One region of the Vibrio sp. 9-16B-A1 genome, then DNA from elsewhere that is predicted to be linked to it. Evidence: predicted binding sites of a transcription regulator. Region 1 holds the regulator's gene; each other region holds the start of a gene.
The links. The regulator MetJ, encoded in region 1, represses methionine synthesis genes. The targets are predictions, from matches to a motif close to TTAGACNTNTANANGTCTAA.

Region 1 (5,703 bases):
ACTTGTTCTTGTGGCAACTCTTTCGAGTTCAACTCAACTCTGACTAAAGAGTCTATCCACTTGGACGTATGTGACAAGTGTCACCCATTCTACACTGGTAAGCAGCGTATCGTTGACACCGGTGGCCGTGTTGACCGCTTCAACAAGCGTTTCGGTGCACTGTCTAGCAAGAAGTAATTCTGCTGAACGAATTCAAAAAGGACGCCCAGGCGTCCTTTTTTCGTATCTGATATTCCCTCTCTCCTTTCTGTCTGCGCATTGTTTGAACTGCGCCTGAATCCTTCCGGCTCCTCTTTCGTTTGAATCACAATTCAGGGCTATGGTTGTTGACTTTTTATCTGGGCACCCGGTCTGACATCCGGTATTATACAGCGCTCGTGTAACCTTTTCGTAACCTCACACAGCAGGATCCTGTCATCATGTCCGAAGACAACAGCCAAAATGATTTCCGCCAACAGGCACTGGACTACCACGCATTTCCGACCGCAGGCAAAATTGGTGTCGAGCTGACCAAGCCAGCCAATACCGCCGAAGACCTGGCACTGGCCTACAGCCCGGGTGTGGCTGAGCCGGTACGCGAGATCGCGCAGAATGCTGATAACGTTTATAAGTACACCGCGAAAGGAAACATGGTGGCGGTGATCTCTAACGGTACCGCGATTCTGGGTCTGGGTAATCTGGGCCCGCTGGCATCCAAACCGGTTATGGAAGGCAAAGCGCTGCTGTTCAAGCGCTTTGCAGGACTGGATTCGATTGATATCGAAGTGAAACACCGCACTATCGAAGAGTTTGTCGATACCGTAGCGAACATCGCCGATACTTTTGGTGGTATTAACCTGGAAGACATCAAAGCACCTGACTGCTTTGAGATTGAGCGCCAGCTTATTGAACGCTGTGACGTACCGGTTTTCCACGATGATCAGCACGGCACCGCGATTGTAACCGCAGCAGGTATGCTGAACGCGATTGAACTGCAGGGTAAAGAGCTGTCTGAATCGACCATCGTGTGTCTGGGCGCAGGCGCAGCCGCCGTGGCCTGTATGGAGCTGCTGATCAAATGTGGTGCGCAGCGTGAGAAGATCTACATGCTGGACCGCAAAGGCGTGATCCACACCCGCCGCGATGATCTGAATGAGTACAAGAAGCTGTTCGCCAATAATACTGACAAGCGTACCCTGGAAGATGTGATCGAAGGTGCCGACCTGTTCCTCGGTGTATCCGGCCCGAATTTGCTTCCTCCGGAAGCGCTGAAGCTGATGGCTGACAAGCCGGTGGTCTTCGCCTGTTCAAACCCGGATCCTGAGATCAAGCCTGAGCTGGCACACGAAGTCCGTGATGACCTGATCATGGGTACCGGCCGTTCGGACTACCCGAACCAGGTAAACAACGTTATTTGTTTCCCGTTTATTTTCCGTGGCGCACTGGATGTACGTGCCAGTGAGATCAACGATGAAATGAAACTGGCCGCGGTCGATGCGATCCGCCAGCTGGCCAAAGAGCCGGTACCGGCAGAAGTACTGACTGCCGCCGGTGTTGATGCGCTGGAATTTGGTTCGGGCTACATCATCCCGAAACCGATGGACCCGCGCCTGCTGCCACGCGTCGCCAAAGCGGTCGCCCAGGCGGCTGTTGATTCAGGCGTTGCCCGAATCGAAATGCCGGAAAATTATATGGCGTAATAAAAAAAGGTGCCCGGGTGGCACCTTTTTTTATGGTTGCGTGGTACGTGGTACGTGGTACGTGGTACGTGGTACGGAAAGCGGAACCTGTACCATTATCAGGCACACATAATGTTCAGCGCATTCCCCGCGTCCCCCGAAGCGAAGCGCCCGCGAACCGCGCACCAAGAGTTACTTACTCCTCATCAAACGCTTCGAACGCAATGCCCATTTCCGTCATCAGTGCTTTTACTTCTGCCGGGATGTCGTCAGGGCGGTCTTTACGCAGATCTTCATCGGTCGGCAGGGGCTGGCCGGTGTATGCGTGCAGGAACGCTTCACACAGCAGCTCGCTGTTGGTGGCGTGGCGCAGGTTATTGACCTGGCGGCGGGTGCGCTCGTCGGTCAGTATCTTCAACACTTTCAGTGGGATAGATACCGTAATTTTCTTAACTTGCTCGCTCTTCTTACCATGCTCGGCGTAAGGGCTAATGTATTCGCCGTTCCAGTCTGCCATTGCGCACCTTTAATTATGCTTGTCGTAGATATGAGACCGGGTCGGCCATAAGGCGGCTCAATCTCTGAATAGGGGGTGATTTTAGCGACTTTTACCGCCACAAGCAAAGACATATAGACGTCCAGAAGTGTTGACGTCCAGTTTTGTGACCGGTACAGTGTTGGATAACGCGACTGACCGCGAGAAAGTATTACGCCGTATGTTGTCCGGCAGCCATTACTGGTATAACAGATAACAATGAACATGGAAAGGAAGACCAGTCTTATGAGTGAGCGTAAGCCAGCAACCATTGCTGTCCGCACCGGCATAGAGGAAGACAGCCAGTATCATGCCGTTGTTCCCCCGATTTATCTGTCCACCAATTACGGTTTTCCCGCCTTTGGTGACGTCCCCAAGTATGACTACACCCGTTCAGGTAACCCTAACCGCTCTCAGCTGGAGCGGGCGCTGGCCGGGCTCGAATCCGGCGAAGGAGCGGTGATCACCAATACCGGTACCGCTGCGATCAACCTGTGGGTGACCAGTCAGCTTGGTCCGGATGACCTGATTGTTGCTCCTCACGACTGCTATGGCGGCACATACCGTTTACTCAATACCCGCGCCCTGAAAGGGGACTTCAAAGTTGCTTTTGTGGACCAGTCTGATCAGCAGGCACTGGCCGGCGCACTGGCGAAAAAGCCAAAACTGGTGCTGCTTGAAACCCCGTCCAACCCGCTGGTGCGGGTCGTGGACATTGCTCATGTGTGTGAGCTGGCCCATGACGCAGGCGCGCTGGTGGCGGTCGATAATACTTTTCTGACACCCGTGTATCAAAAGCCGCTGGAGCTGGGTGCGGATTTCGTCATTCATTCCACCACCAAGTACATCAACGGTCACTCGGATGTGATCGGCGGGGTGGTGATCTGCCGCTCGGCGCAGCAGGCTGAAGAGCTGGCCTGGTGGGGCAACTGCCTCGGCGCGACCGGTACTCCGTTTGACAGCTATATGACCCTGCGCGGCCTGCGCACCCTTGGAGCGCGGATGCGCCAGCACGAAGAGAACGCCAATCTGATCCTGGCGTACCTGCAGGGCGAAGCGCTGGTGGGAACCCTGTATCACCCGAGTCTGCCGGACCATCCTGGCCATGAGATCGCAAAGCGTCAGCAGAGCGGTTTTGGCTCGATGCTGAGCTTTGAGTTTGCCGGTGACCAGCCGCAGCTGGAGTGTTTTGTCGGTGCGCTGAAACTCTTCTCGCTGGCAGAGTCGCTCGGCGGAGTGGAGAGTCTTATCTGTCACCCAAGCTCGATGACGCACAGGGCGATGAGCGATGAAGCTCAGCTGGAAGCAGGTGTGACCACCAGACTGCTGCGCCTGTCGGTCGGCCTGGAAGACAGTGATGATCTGATCGCAGACCTGAAGCAGGCATTTGAACAGGCCAGGGAGGCAAACTGATGAGTGAACTGAGACAGCTGCACAAATTTGGCGGCAGCAGCCTGGCGGATGCTGAGTGTTATCAGCGGGTGGTTGGGATCCTGCGTGAATACTCACGTCCGGACGACCTGGTGGTGGTATCGGCTGCCGGCAGTACCACCAACAAGCTGCTGGCCTGGCTGGCTGCGCTGGATAAAGACGGCCGGGTAGCGCATGAACACCTGCAGGCGCTGCGTCAGTTCCAGACCGGGCTGGTGGAGTCACTGCTCAATGAGGCGTATGCGGAACCTTTGCTGGTCCAGCTGGCTCAGGAGTTCAGCGCACTGGGTGAGCTGACCGCTCCGCTGACGGAAGCGCAGAAAGCGGCCGCTCTGGGTCACGGTGAAGTCTGGTCGGCCCGTTTGCTGGCTGCATTGTTGTGTCAGTCGGACCTGGAGTCTGCCTGGCTCGATTCGCGCGATTTTCTGCGCGCAGAAGCCGGTGCCCAGCCAGAAGTGGACCGGGCGCGCTCCTGGCCGCTGATCAAAGCCTCACTTGCCCAGCATTCACACCGCCGGCTGGTGATCACCGGCTTTATGGCCCGTAATGAAAGCGGGGAGACGGTGCTGCTGGGCCGGAACGGCTCTGACTATTCGGCCACTGTTATCGGCGCGCTGGCAGAAGCGGGCCGGGTTACCATCTGGAGTGATGTGGCCGGGGTATTCAGTGCGGACCCGCGTAAAGTGGAAGATGCCTGCCTGTTACCGCTGCTGCGCCTGGATGAAGCCAGTGAACTGGCGCGCCTCGCTGCACCGGTACTGCACAGCCGTACCCTGCAGCCGGTCGCCCAGAGCGCGATGGATCTGCATTTGCGCTGCAGCTATCAGCCAGAGTCCGGTTCGACCCGTATTGAGCGGGTACTGGCGTCTGGTCGCGGTGCGAAAATTATTACCTCCCTGGATGAAGTGCTGCTGCTTCAGCTGCGCTTTGCCCACGGACACGATTTTGAGCGACAGCAGCAGGAAGTGCTGGCCTCGCTGACCCGGGCTCAGATCCAGCCGCTGGCGTTTGAAGCCCAGGCGGATCAGGGTTGCCTGCTGCTGGCCTATACCGCTGAAGTAGCGGGTGAGGCGCTGCGCTATTTGCAGGATCTCAGTATCGAAGGCGAACTGAGACTTAAAGAGGGCTACTCGCTGGTGGCTGCCGTTGGAGCCGGGGTGACCAGTAACCCGAATCACTGCTACGGCTTCTATCAGCAGCTGAAAAACGCGCCAGTGGAGTTTATCCACGAAGCAGATTCAGGGCTGAGTCTGGTCGCGGTACTGCGCCGGGTGGATACCGATCCTCTGCTGACAGGTATTCATACCCAGCTGTTCCAGGCGCAGAAGCGTGTGGCGCTGGCGCTGTGTGGTAAGGGTAATATCGGCTCGGCCTGGGTAAGTCTGCTGGCTGAGCAGAAAAGCGAGCTGGCCAAACGCCACGGCATGAGCTTTGACCTGGTGGCGGTGATCGACAGCCAGACCTGCTGGATTGATCTGGACGGCATCGAGGTGTCCGAAGTGAACACCCGTTTTGACGATGAGGCCGCGCCGTACAGTGAAGGCGAATGGCTGGAACGATTGTCTGATCAGTCACGTTACGATGAAGTCATCGTACTGGACGTGACCGCCAGCCACGAGCTGGCAGAGTGTTACCCGCAGATCGCTGAGCATGGTTTTCACCTGATTTCGGCCAACAAGGTCGCCGGCTCTGCGCCGCAGCACTTCTACCACCAGGTACAGGATGCGTTTGGCAAGACCGGCCGTCACTGGCTGTACAATGCGACTGTAGGGGCAGGCCTGCCAATTAACCATACGGTGCGCGACCTGCGTGAAAGCGGTGATGAGATCCTGGCGCTGTCGGGGATCTTCTCCGGTACGCTCTCCTGGCTGTTTCAGCAGTTTGACGGCAGCGTACCGTTTGCTGACCTGGTGGATCTCGCCTGGCAGCAGGGGCTGACTGAGCCCGATCCGCGCAGTGACCTCGATGGCTCGGATGTGATGCGCAAGCTGGTGATTCTGGCGCGTGAGTCCGGCTTTGATATTGAGCCGACTCAGGTAAAAGTGGAATCCCTGGTTCCTGAACCCCTGGCCGGGCTGA
Region 2 (5,703 bases), on a different contig from region 1:
TTTCACCACGCCGCCCTGGAAGATGTCCAGTGCTGCTTTGTACACTTCTTCCGTCTGGTATGCTTTTACAAAGTTCTGCACGTTTTCAGCGTTCAGGTTCTCTTCACGGGATACAATAATGTTCACATAAGGAGACTCTTTGTCTTCAACGAACACGCCGTCTTTTTCAGGAGTCAGGTTGATTGAGCTTGCGTAAGTGGTGTTGATCACTGACAGAGCAACATCATCCAGAGAACGTGGAAGCTGAGCGGCATCCAGTTCTACGATGGTGATGTTTTTCGGGTTCTCTGTGATGTCACGTACGGTTGCCAGCAGGCCAACGTTGTCGCGCAGTTTGATCAGGCCCTGTTGCTGAAGCAGAAGCAGAGAACGGCCCAGGTTTGTCGGGTCATTTGGTACTGCGATACGTGCACCGTCCTGGATTTCGTCAACCGATTTTACCTGCTTTGAGTAACCCGCGATTGGGTATACAAAAGTGTTGCCTGCGATAGTCAGCTTGTAGCCACGGTCTGCAATTTGCTGATCCAGGTATGGTTTGTGCTGGAATGCGTTTACGTCGATAGAAGTGTCATCCAGCGCAGCATTTGGTGTCACGTAATCAGTGAAAGTTACCAGTTCGACTTCAAGGCCGTATTTCTCTTTCGCTACTTTCGCTGCCACTTCTGCTACCTGAGCTTCAGCGCCAGCCATTACGCCAACTTTGATTTTGCTGTTATCGACGGCTTTTTCGCCACAACCGGTCAGAGCTACGGTCGCTGCTGCCACCGCCAGTAAACCTTTAAGACTAAACTTCATTGTTTTCTCCTTGTTCCTAAAATCTCAATTCTTATGTTGCTTATTATTTATGGGGTATTTGTGTATATACAGGTTATCTGTGGTCCACCCGGCGCACTACGGCATCGCCCAGGGACTGGATGATTTGTACCAGCACGATCAGCATCACTACAGTAACTGCCATGATGGTTACGTCATAGCGGTGGAAGCCATAGCGAATGGCTACATCACCCAGACCGCCACCACCCACCGTACCGGCCATTGCAGAGTAGCTGACCAGGGTCACCAGGGTAATGGTGACTGAGTTGACGATGGTTGGCATCGCTTCCGGAAGCAGCACTTTGGTGATGATCTGCACCGGGGTGGCGCCCATGGACTGAGCCGCTTCTACCAGGCCGGTCGGCACTTCCAGCAGCGCGCCCTCAATCAGGCGGGCTACAAACGGTATTGCGCCGATGGTCAGCGGTACGATGGCCGCGGTCGTGCCGATGAAGGTGCCAACCAGCAGTTTGGTTACCGGGATAATGGCGACCATCAGGACCAGGAAAGGCACTGATCGGCCAATATTGACGATGGCCCCCAGAATCGCATTGAGTTTGGTGTTTTCCAGCAGGCCGCCTTTTTTGCTGGTATGCAGGATAACGCCCAGCGGAATACCGACTGCAAAGCCGACGATACCGGCGACCGCGACCATATACAGGGTTTCCCAGGTCGCACCAAGCAGCAGGTTACTGTTCAGGCTCAGCCATTCGCTAACTGTATTAAAGGACATAACCCAGTACCTCCACTTTTACATTGTGCTCACGCAGAAACTCAATCGCTGCGTTGTCATCGGCTTCGCTGCCAAACAGCTCCGCCACCATCATGCCGAATTTCACTCCACCGGCGTAATCCAAATCTGAGCTGAGAATACTGACATCGATGTTGTATTTACGGGCGATCTGGGTCATCAGCGGCGCATCAACCGTTGCGCCGGTAAATTCCAGGCGTACCAGCGGGTAGCTGCCTTCCACTCGGGTGGTCTGGAGGCGCTGCTGGTAATCTTCCGGAATCGAAAGGTCCAGGGTCGAGCGGATAAACTGGTGTGCGAGCTCTGTTTTCGGGTGAGCAAAGATTTCGCCCACGCTGCCTTTTTCAACCAGTTCACCGTCACCGATGATCGCCACTTCATGACAGATGCTTTTTACCACGTCCATTTCGTGGGTGATCAGCAGTATGGTGATGTTGAGTTTGCGGTTGATCTCTTTTAACAGTTCGAGGATTGACTGGGTTGTCGCCGGATCCAGCGCACTGGTGGCTTCGTCACACAGCAGCACTTTAGGGTCGGTTGCCAGTGCGCGGGCAATCGCGACGCGCTGCTTCTGGCCGCCACTTAAGTTTGACGGGTAAGTGTCACGCTTGTCGGCAAGGCCAACCAGGGTCAGCAGCTCGCTGACTTTGGTTTCAATATGAGCGCGCTCTTTGCCTGCCAGTTCTAAAGGCAGCGCTACGTTGTCAAACACGGTGCGCGATGAGAGCAGGTTAAAGTGCTGGAAGATCATGCCAATGTCGCGGCGCGCCTGGCTTAGCTCTGATTTGGAAAGTTGGGTCAGGTCCGTCCCATCTACGATGACTGAACCTGAGGTTGGGATCTCAAGCATGTTGACGCAGCGGATCAGGGTACTTTTCCCCGCACCGGATGAGCCGATAACACCAAAGATGGTGCCCGGTGCCACGGTCAGATTGATTTCTTTCAGTGCATGGATTTCCCTGCTGCCCTGATAGAAAATCTTGTTAACGTCCTTTATCTCAATCATCTTTCATCCTGTGCTGGCTTTGTTAATGAAATATATTGAACATGTCGCAACTGTTCAGCAGATAATTTCATTTTTGTGCCTTAATGTTAGTTGATGCTATGGGTTTCGTGTTTCTGAGTCAATAGATATTTTTACGTCTAGACGTCTAAAAAAGAATTCATTAGTGCTAAGCGTTATAAAGCGTGTAATAATTTGGCCAGTTAACCCTAAAGAGGACGTGATTTTGGCTAAACCTGCCGTGTTTTTGGATCGAGATGGTGTGATTAATGTGGACCATGGCTATGTCCATGATGAGCACGATTTTGAGTATATTGACGGGGTGTTCGAAGCAACCCGCAAGCTGAAAGAGATGGGCTATCTGCTGGTGCTGGTCACCAATCAGTCAGGCATCGCGCGGGGTAAGTTTAGTGAAGACCGTTTTCTGTCGCTGACCCAGTGGATGGACTGGAACTTTGTCGATCATGGGGTTGAGTTTGACGGTTTCTATTATTGTCCGCACCACGCTGAGCACGGCATTGGTGATTACAAACAGGACTGTGAATGTCGCAAGCCAAAACCTGGCATGTTTATCTCTGCCCGTGACTTCCTCAAAATCGATATGGCCCGCTCGGTGATGGTGGGCGATAAAGCGGAAGATATGATGGCAGCAGAAGCAGCCGGCGTTGGTTGTAAGCTGCTGGTACGTACCGGTAAGCCGGTGACGGAAAAAGGTGAAGCGCTGGCGGATGCGGTACTGGGCAGTATTGCCGATGTACCTGAATACCTGAGTCAGAAATAAGCGCGGGAGTCGCCGGATGAAAAAAGGACTGTTTATTGCCGCGCTGGCGCTGGGTGGATGCGCTTCTGAGCCGCCGCCGGAAGATCTGACTTATCAGTGTGCCAACGAATTTGAAGTGGGTGTGGTCCGCTTTGGCGACCAGGAAGTTCAGGCAGAGATCAACAATGAGCGTTTTCTGCTGACCCGCGTGCCTGCCGCTTCGGGCGAGAAATACCAGTCTGCCGATCAGTCGCTGCAACTGTGGTTTAAAGGCGCGCAGATGAGCATGAAATGGAAAAGTTATCCGATTCAGATCTGTACCCAGCCTCAGCCGTATCAAAATCTGGAGCCGCTGAGCAGCGAGTAATCCCATGAATAAGAAACTGACCATCCTGGATATTGCCCGTCTGGCCGGTGTCGGCAAATCGACTGTATCCCGCGTTCTGACCAATGACCCGAAAGTGAAACCGGCCACCCGTGAAAAGGTGGAGCGGGTGATCGCTGAGTCCGGCTATGTGCCGTCCAAATCGGCCCAGTCGATGCGCGGTGGCAGTCAGAAAGTGATCGGGGTGATCATCTCCCGTCTCGACTCACCGTCTGAGAACCGGGTGGTCAGTGCCATACTTTCCTGCCTCTATCAGGCCGGATACGACGTGGTGATCATGGAGAGCCAGTTTGACCGGGATAAAACCAACGAACACCTTGAAGTGCTCAAACGGCGCAACGTTGACGGGGTGATCGTGTTTGGTTTTACCGGCTGTGATGTGGCTGCGCTGGAATCCTGGCAACACCGCATTGTGGTGATCGCCATGGATACCGACAATGTATCCTCGGTGAACTACGATAACCAGGCGGTGATCGAGAGTGCGCTGGAGCATCTGAGCGGGCAGGGGATAGACGATATAGCCTATCTTGGCGTGGATCCGTCTGACCGGACCACGGGTCTGATGCGTCTTGAGGCTTACCGAAGCTGGTGTCAAAGAGCGGAGCGCCAGCCGCGCGCTGTGACCGGTGAGCTGAGCCACGAGAGTGCCTATTCCCTTGTCGATCAGCTGCTTGAGCATGAGCCACAGGCAATCGCCTGTGCCAGTGATACGCTCGCCCTTGGCGTCATCAAACGCCTGCAGGAGCTGGGCCGTCATGACATTCGGGTGACTGGTGTGGGCGGTAATCCCATGCTCTCATTTCTGTTTCCCAATACCTACAGTATCGACCCCGGCTATCACACAGCCGGTGAAACCGCATCTAAGCTATTGATTAATCAGCTTTCAGAACAGGTTTCTGTCGAACATATCACCCTGAAACCTGTCACCCATTGATCGTTTCTTCTACACTTTTTATGTGACCGTGTTCAATTAATGGGACTGTTCCCATTTTTATTTATAATTTTGTTTGGCACCATTAGCTCAAGAAATGGGAACAGTCCCAAATTATATGAACACAACTCCAATAGGGTGGACAATACTATGAGTAAGATAGCGAGCCAGGACATCACGCGTCTTATTGAGCTGGTCGGCGGCAGCGATAACATCGCCAGCGTCAGCCACTGTCTGACGCGTCTTCGCTTCGTACTGAACGACACAGACGCAGCGGACAAAGCCGGTCTGGAAGCACTGCCAATCGTAAAAGGCTGCTTTACTAACGCTGGTCAGTTTCAGGTCGTGATCGGCACGGAAGTGGATGAAGTCTACAAGATGCTGGTAGACCAGTCGGGCGCTCAGGCGGCATCGAAAGACGAAGCCAAACTGGCTGCACGCCAGAACATGAACATTCTTGAGCGTGGGATCTCCCATCTTGCTGAAATTTTTGTTCCCCTGCTCCCTGCAATCATTACCGGTGGTCTTATTCTTGGCTTCCGTAATGTGATTGGCGACATCAGAATGTTTGATGGTCAGACCCTGACTGAAATCAGTCAGTTCTGGGCAACGGTTCACTCCTTCCTGTGGCTGATTGGTGAAGCGATCTTCTTCTTCCTGCCGGTTGGTGTGTGCTGGTCTACGGTGAAAAAACTCGGCGGTACCCCAATCCTGGGTATTACCCTGGGTGTTACCCTGGTCTCTCCGCAGCTGATGAACGCCTACCTTATCGGTAAGCAGGCTCCGGAAGTGTGGGACTTCGGTCTGTTTGTGATTGAGAAAGTGGGTTATCAGGCTCAGGTGATCCCGGCGATGCTGGCAGGTATAGCGCTGGCGTTTATCGAGACCAATCTGAAACGCATTGTACCGGCTTACCTCTACCTGGTTGTGGTGCCATTTGTCTCTATCATCCTGTCTGTGATTCTGGCACACGCTCTGATCGGTCCGTTTGGCCGCGTACTGGGTGACGGTGTGGCAATGGCAGCGAAAGCGGCGATGACTGGTGACTTTGCGGTACTGG
Region 3 (5,703 bases), on a different contig from region 1:
GCCAAAGCGCACCCGCAAAGAGAAGCTCTCCGGGGTTTATAACCATACTATCCATCATCCTTATCATCCGCTTCTGCGTGGATTTGACGATAGTTTTCTGGCTCCTCACTCCCGCTATGCAGACTTTTCGCCAGAGTACCTGGAAGAACACACTGACCTGGATATCCTGGCAACGTCAGATGTGGCCGGTGTTTACCTTGCAGCAACCAAAGATAAGCGGAATGTGTTTGTGACCGGCCATCCGGAATACGATTCGCATACCCTGCACAACGAATACACCCGGGACCTTGGGGAAGGGATGGAGCCGGCTATTCCGGTTAACTACTACCCCAATGACAATCCGGATAACCCACCGATCGCCAGCTGGCGCAGCCATGGCCATTTGCTGTTTGCCAACTGGCTGAACTATTGTGTTTACCAGCAGACGCCATATGACCTGGAGCACTTCTCTGAAGAGAACTTTACTGTCGATGACTGATACCAAAAGGGCTGCCACTGACAGCCCTTGTTTTTATACCAGTTCCATCAATTATCTGATCATCCTGGCTGGTCCAAATGTCCAGTAGCCGCGTCAAAAATCGTATCCCTGGTCCCCGCTAGGCATAAGATTTTTTCCTTGCTACTGAACATTTGTCCTGCGCTAATACTGAACACATAATTAATAGAACTGGTATTACTTTTCCGCCTGTTTGGCTTTTTCAATCATTGAGGTGATGGTTGAGCCCTGAACAAGGATTGAGAACACAACCACTGCGTAGGTCATCACCAGAATGATCTCTTTCACATCGATCAGTTTGTCCGGTACCACCAGGATGCCGGATGGGACTGAAAGCGCCATCGCCAGCGCGAGCCCGCCTCTCAATCCACCCCAGGTGAGTATTCTTACTGACCAGGGATTGTAACTGCGGCAGCGCTCAAAGCCGAGATAAGCCAGCTTAACACTGATATAGCGTACGCCAAGTACCAGCGGCACAGCAGTGGCCATCAGCAGCCAGTCTTCAGAGTGGAACTTAAACAGCAGCATCGACATACCGATCAGCAGGAACAGAACACCATTGAGAAACTCATCGACCAGCTCCCAGAAATGGTCCAGGTGTTCTTCACTCTCTCTGGAAAAGCCGACAAAGCGGGTCCAGTTACCGATCATAATTCCGGATACGACCATCGCCAGTGGGCCGGATACATGGATGACATCAGCAAACACATAGCCTGCGGTAGGGACACCAATGGTCAGCAGCAATTCCATAGAGTGGTCATTGGTTGCACTGATCAGGTAATGGAAAAGCAGCCCCAGCAGCAGGCCATAGACGATACCTCCGACGGCTTCCTGCAAAAACAGCAGGCTGACTCCGCTGAAAGTCGGCGCTTCTCCGCCAAATGCCAGTGAGTAGAGAGTAACGAAGATTACCAGGCCAAAACCATCGTTAAACAGTGACTCTCCCTCTATCTGGATAGAAATTTGTTCGGGTGCGTTTAGTTTTTTCACGATCGCCAGCACTGCAATGGGGTCGGTCGGTGAGATCAGCGCGCCAAACAGCAGGCAGTAGACAAAATCCAGCGGGATGCCGATCAGCTTACAGATACCATATAAACCAGCCCCGATAAGGAAAGTGGAGACCAGGGTTGCACCCAGTGCCAGAATGGTGATTTCCCATTTCTGAGCTTTCATATTGGGCAGCTTTATTCCCAGCCCACCAGCGAAGAGCAGAAATCCCAGCACGCCTTTGAGCAGGAAGGATTCAAAATTGATAGCAGCCATGGTTTCAACGGCAATATCTGTAAGATAAAACCAGTCATTCTGACCGGCAATAATGATCAGCAGTGACAGCAGCAGTGCGCCTGCCGTGATGGCAATAGTGGTTTGCATTCCAACCAGCTTACTGTTGATAAAAGCGATCAACATCGCGGCGGCGGAAAGAAAACAGAGAGTGTAATAAACCGACATACTTTCCCATTTGTAACAAAATGTGAATTTACCGGATTTTGTATTGGCTGACGTTAAATAGCAATTGCTTTTTGAGATAAAAAAGATAGCGTGGAGTAACCTGTCATTAACAAGCTGGCTTGTTTTAGACGTCTGGATTTCTATAAGGCGTATGGTAGGATGGAGTGATAAATCAAGGAAAGAGGCTGTAGTGTGGCTGGAAGCAAGTTAAGAGAACAAATTGAAGCGCAATTGGCACAACGGATTTTGCTGATCGACGGTGGTATGGGCACCATGATCCAGGGCTATAAGCTGGAGGAGAAAGACTACCGTGGTGAGCGCTTTGCCGACTGGCATTGTGATCTGAAAGGGAACAACGATCTTTTGGTGCTGACGCAGCCGGATCTGATCAAAGAGATCCATGGTCAGTACCTGGAAGCCGGGGCTGATATCCTCGAAACCAATACCTTTAACGCTACGACTATCGCGATGGCCGACTATGATATGGAGTCGCTCAGCGAAGAGATTAACTTTGAAGCAGCACGCCTGGCGCGACTTGCTGCAGACGAGTGGAGTACTCCAGAGCGCCCGCGCTATGTGGCGGGTGTTCTCGGCCCTACCAACCGGACCTGTTCTATTTCACCGGATGTAAATGATCCGGGATTTCGTAATGTCAGCTTTGATGATCTGGTCGAAGCTTATTCTGAATCCACCCGGGCGCTTATCAAAGGTGGCTCGGATCTGATCCTGATCGAAACCATTTTCGATACCCTTAACGCCAAAGCGTGTGCTTTTGCGGTTGAGTCGGTGTTTGAAGAGCTGGGTACTGAGCTGCCGGTAATGATCTCCGGTACCATCACCGATGCTTCCGGACGTACCCTTTCCGGTCAAACCACAGAAGCTTTCTATAATGCGCTTCGTCACGTAAACCCGGTTTCATTCGGCCTTAACTGTGCTCTGGGCCCGGATGAACTGCGTCAGTACGTCGAAGAGCTGTCGCGTATTAGTGAGTGTCATGTATCAGCTCACCCGAACGCTGGTCTGCCGAATGCCTTTGGTGAATATGATCTTTCACCAGAAGATATGGCTGTACATATCAGGGAGTGGGCAAAAGCCGGCTTCCTTAACATGGTTGGCGGCTGTTGTGGTACCACGCCCGACCATATTCGTCAGATGGCGAATGCGGTGGAAGGAGTGAAGCCCCGTGCCTTGCCTGAGCTTAAGGTCGCCTGTCGCCTGTCCGGCCTGGAGCCACTGACCATAGAGAAAGAGACGCTGTTTATTAACGTCGGTGAACGGACCAACGTAACGGGTTCGGCGCGATTTAAACGTCTGATCAAAGAAGAATTGTACGATGAAGCGCTGGAAGTCGCGCGTCAGCAGGTAGAAAACGGTGCACAGATCATTGATATCAATATGGATGAAGGCATGCTCGATGCTGAGGCATGCATGGTGCGTTTTCTTAACCTGTGCGCCTCTGAGCCGGAGATCTCCAAAGTACCGGTGATGGTCGACTCTTCCAAGTGGGAAGTGATCGAAGCTGGCCTGAAGTGTATTCAGGGCAAGGGTATTGTTAACTCTATCTCGCTGAAAGAGGGTAAAGAGAAGTTTGTTCAGCAGGCGAAGCTGATCCGCCGCTACGGTGCGGCCGTGATTGTGATGGCGTTTGATGAAGTTGGCCAGGCGGAAACCCGTGAGCGTAAGCTTGAAATCTGCAGCAAGGCTTACCGCATCCTGGTCGATGAAGTCGGCTTCCCGCCGGAAGATATTATCTTTGACCCGAACATCTTTGCAGTCGCGACCGGTATCGATGAGCACAATAACTACGCGGTCGACTTTATCGAAGCGGTGGCCGATATTAAGCGCGACCTGCCACATGCCATGATTTCTGGTGGCGTTTCTAATGTTTCTTTCTCTTTCCGTGGCAATAACTACGTTCGCGAAGCGATACACGCGGTGTTCCTCTACCACTGTTTTAAAAATGGTATGGATATGGGGATCGTTAACGCCGGTCAGCTTGAAATTTATGACAACGTTCCTGAGAAGCTGCGTGATGCCGTGGAAGATGTGGTACTTAACCGCCGTGATGATGCAACCGAGCGGTTGCTGGATATTGCGGAAGAGTACCGGGCAAATGCGGTCGGTAAGCAGGATGATGCCTCAGCATTATCGTGGCGCAGCTGGCCGGTTGCCAAGCGCCTTGAGCATGCTCTGGTGAAAGGGATTACCGAATTCATCGTAGAAGATACCGAAGAAGCAAGGGTGAACGCTTCCAGGCCGCTGGAAGTGATCGAAGGACCACTGATGGACGGCATGAACGTGGTCGGTGACCTGTTTGGTGAAGGTAAGATGTTCCTGCCTCAGGTCGTGAAATCGGCGCGGGTAATGAAGCAGGCTGTTGCTCACCTGGAACCTTATATTAATGCACAGAAGCAATCCGGGTCCTCCAACGGAAAGATCCTGCTGGCGACCGTAAAAGGTGACGTGCACGATATCGGTAAGAACATCGTCGGCGTGGTACTGCAGTGTAATAACTTTGAAATTATCGACCTGGGCGTGATGGTGCCCTGCGAGCAGATCCTGAAAGTCGCCAAAGAAGAGAATGTCGATATCATCGGTCTGTCCGGACTTATCACCCCGTCGCTGGATGAGATGGTACACGTCGCTAAAGAGATGGAGCGCCAGGGCTTTGAGTTGCCTCTGCTGATCGGTGGGGCAACGACGTCGAAAGCGCATACTGCGGTGAAGATCGAGCAGAACTATCACAAGCCGGTGGTTTATGTGAACAACGCTTCACGGGCGGTTGGTGTGTGTACCTCACTGCTGTCTGATGAGCTGCGCCCGGCCTTTGTGGAGAAGCTGGACCTCGACTACGAACGGGTGCGTGATCAGCACAACCGCAAGAAGCCGCGCACGGCACCGGTAACCCTGGAGAAAGCCCGGGCAAACAGAGCAGCGATTGACTGGCAGGAGTATACCCCTCCGGTTCCGGCCAAACCTGGAGTGCATGTATTCGATGATTTTGATGTTGCGACCCTGCGTAACTATATTGACTGGACACCGTTCTTTATGACCTGGTCGCTGGTAGGCAAGTTCCCGGCGATCCTGGAGCACGAAGAGGTCGGGGAAGAAGCGAAACGCCTCTATCAGGACGCTTGTGAGTGGCTGGACAGAATTGAGAGCGAAGGCCTGATGAAGGCCCGTGGTATGTGTGCCCTGTTCCCGGCGGCCAGCGTGGGTGATGATATTGAGGTCTACAGCGATGAGTCCCGCACAGAGGTGGCGCATGTGCTGCGCAACCTCCGTCAGCAAACCGAGAAGCCGAAAGGTTACAACTACTGCCTGGCCGACTATATCGCGCCAAAAGAGAGCGGCAAGCCTGACTGGATCGGAGCCTTTGCCGTGACCGGTGGTGTTGGCGAGCGGGAACTGGCGGATGAGTTTAAAGCCAGAGGCGATGACTACAACGCGATCATGATCCAGGCGGTCGCAGACCGGCTGGCAGAAGCTTTTGCTGAGTACCTGCACGAAAAAGTCCGCCGTGAGATCTGGGGCTACTCTCCGCAGGAGAATCTCTCTAACGATGATCTTATCCGGGAGAAATACCAGGGCATCCGCCCGGCACCAGGTTACCCGGCCTGCCCGGAACACACCGAAAAAGGTACTCTGTGGGAGATGCTGAACGTTGAACAAACCATAGGTATGTCACTCACTTCCAGCTACGCTATGTGGCCTGGCGCATCGGTTTCCGGCTGGTACTTCTCGCACCCGGACTCCCG

Region 2: a site for MetJ is predicted at 2,700-2,719, ahead of metN (methionine ABC transporter ATP-binding protein MetN). Genes of this name have one in related genera too.
Region 3: a site for MetJ is predicted at 2,070-2,089, ahead of metH (methionine synthase). Genes of this name have one in related genera too.

The regions. Positions count from the first base shown of each region.
Region 1 covers NZ_JBSDZD010000017.1:44,810-50,512, forward strand. Annotated here, with positions in the region: gene rpmE (50S ribosomal protein L31) at 1-177, shown strand, start outside; gene ACVB80_RS21330 (malic enzyme-like NAD(P)-binding protein) at 420-1,679, shown strand; gene metJ (met regulon transcriptional regulator MetJ) at 1,855-2,175, opposite strand; gene ACVB80_RS21340 (O-succinylhomoserine (thiol)-lyase) at 2,440-3,606, shown strand; gene ACVB80_RS21345 (bifunctional aspartate kinase/homoserine dehydrogenase II) at 3,606-5,703, shown strand, end outside.
Region 2 covers NZ_JBSDZD010000006.1:93,544-99,246, reverse strand. Annotated here, with positions in the region: gene metQ (methionine ABC transporter substrate-binding lipoprotein MetQ) at 1-795, opposite strand, end outside; gene ACVB80_RS11665 (methionine ABC transporter permease) at 869-1,546, opposite strand; gene metN (methionine ABC transporter ATP-binding protein MetN) at 1,536-2,570, opposite strand; gene gmhB (D-glycero-beta-D-manno-heptose 1,7-bisphosphate 7-phosphatase) at 2,794-3,348, shown strand; gene ACVB80_RS11650 (MliC family protein) at 3,365-3,694, shown strand; gene treR (trehalose operon repressor TreR) at 3,699-4,646, shown strand; gene treB (PTS trehalose transporter subunit IIBC) at 4,794-5,703, shown strand, end outside.
Region 3 covers NZ_JBSDZD010000008.1:1,496-7,198, forward strand. Annotated here, with positions in the region: gene metA (homoserine O-succinyltransferase MetA) at 1-478, shown strand, start outside; gene ACVB80_RS13775 (cation:proton antiporter) at 674-1,945, opposite strand; gene metH (methionine synthase) at 2,138-5,703, shown strand, end outside.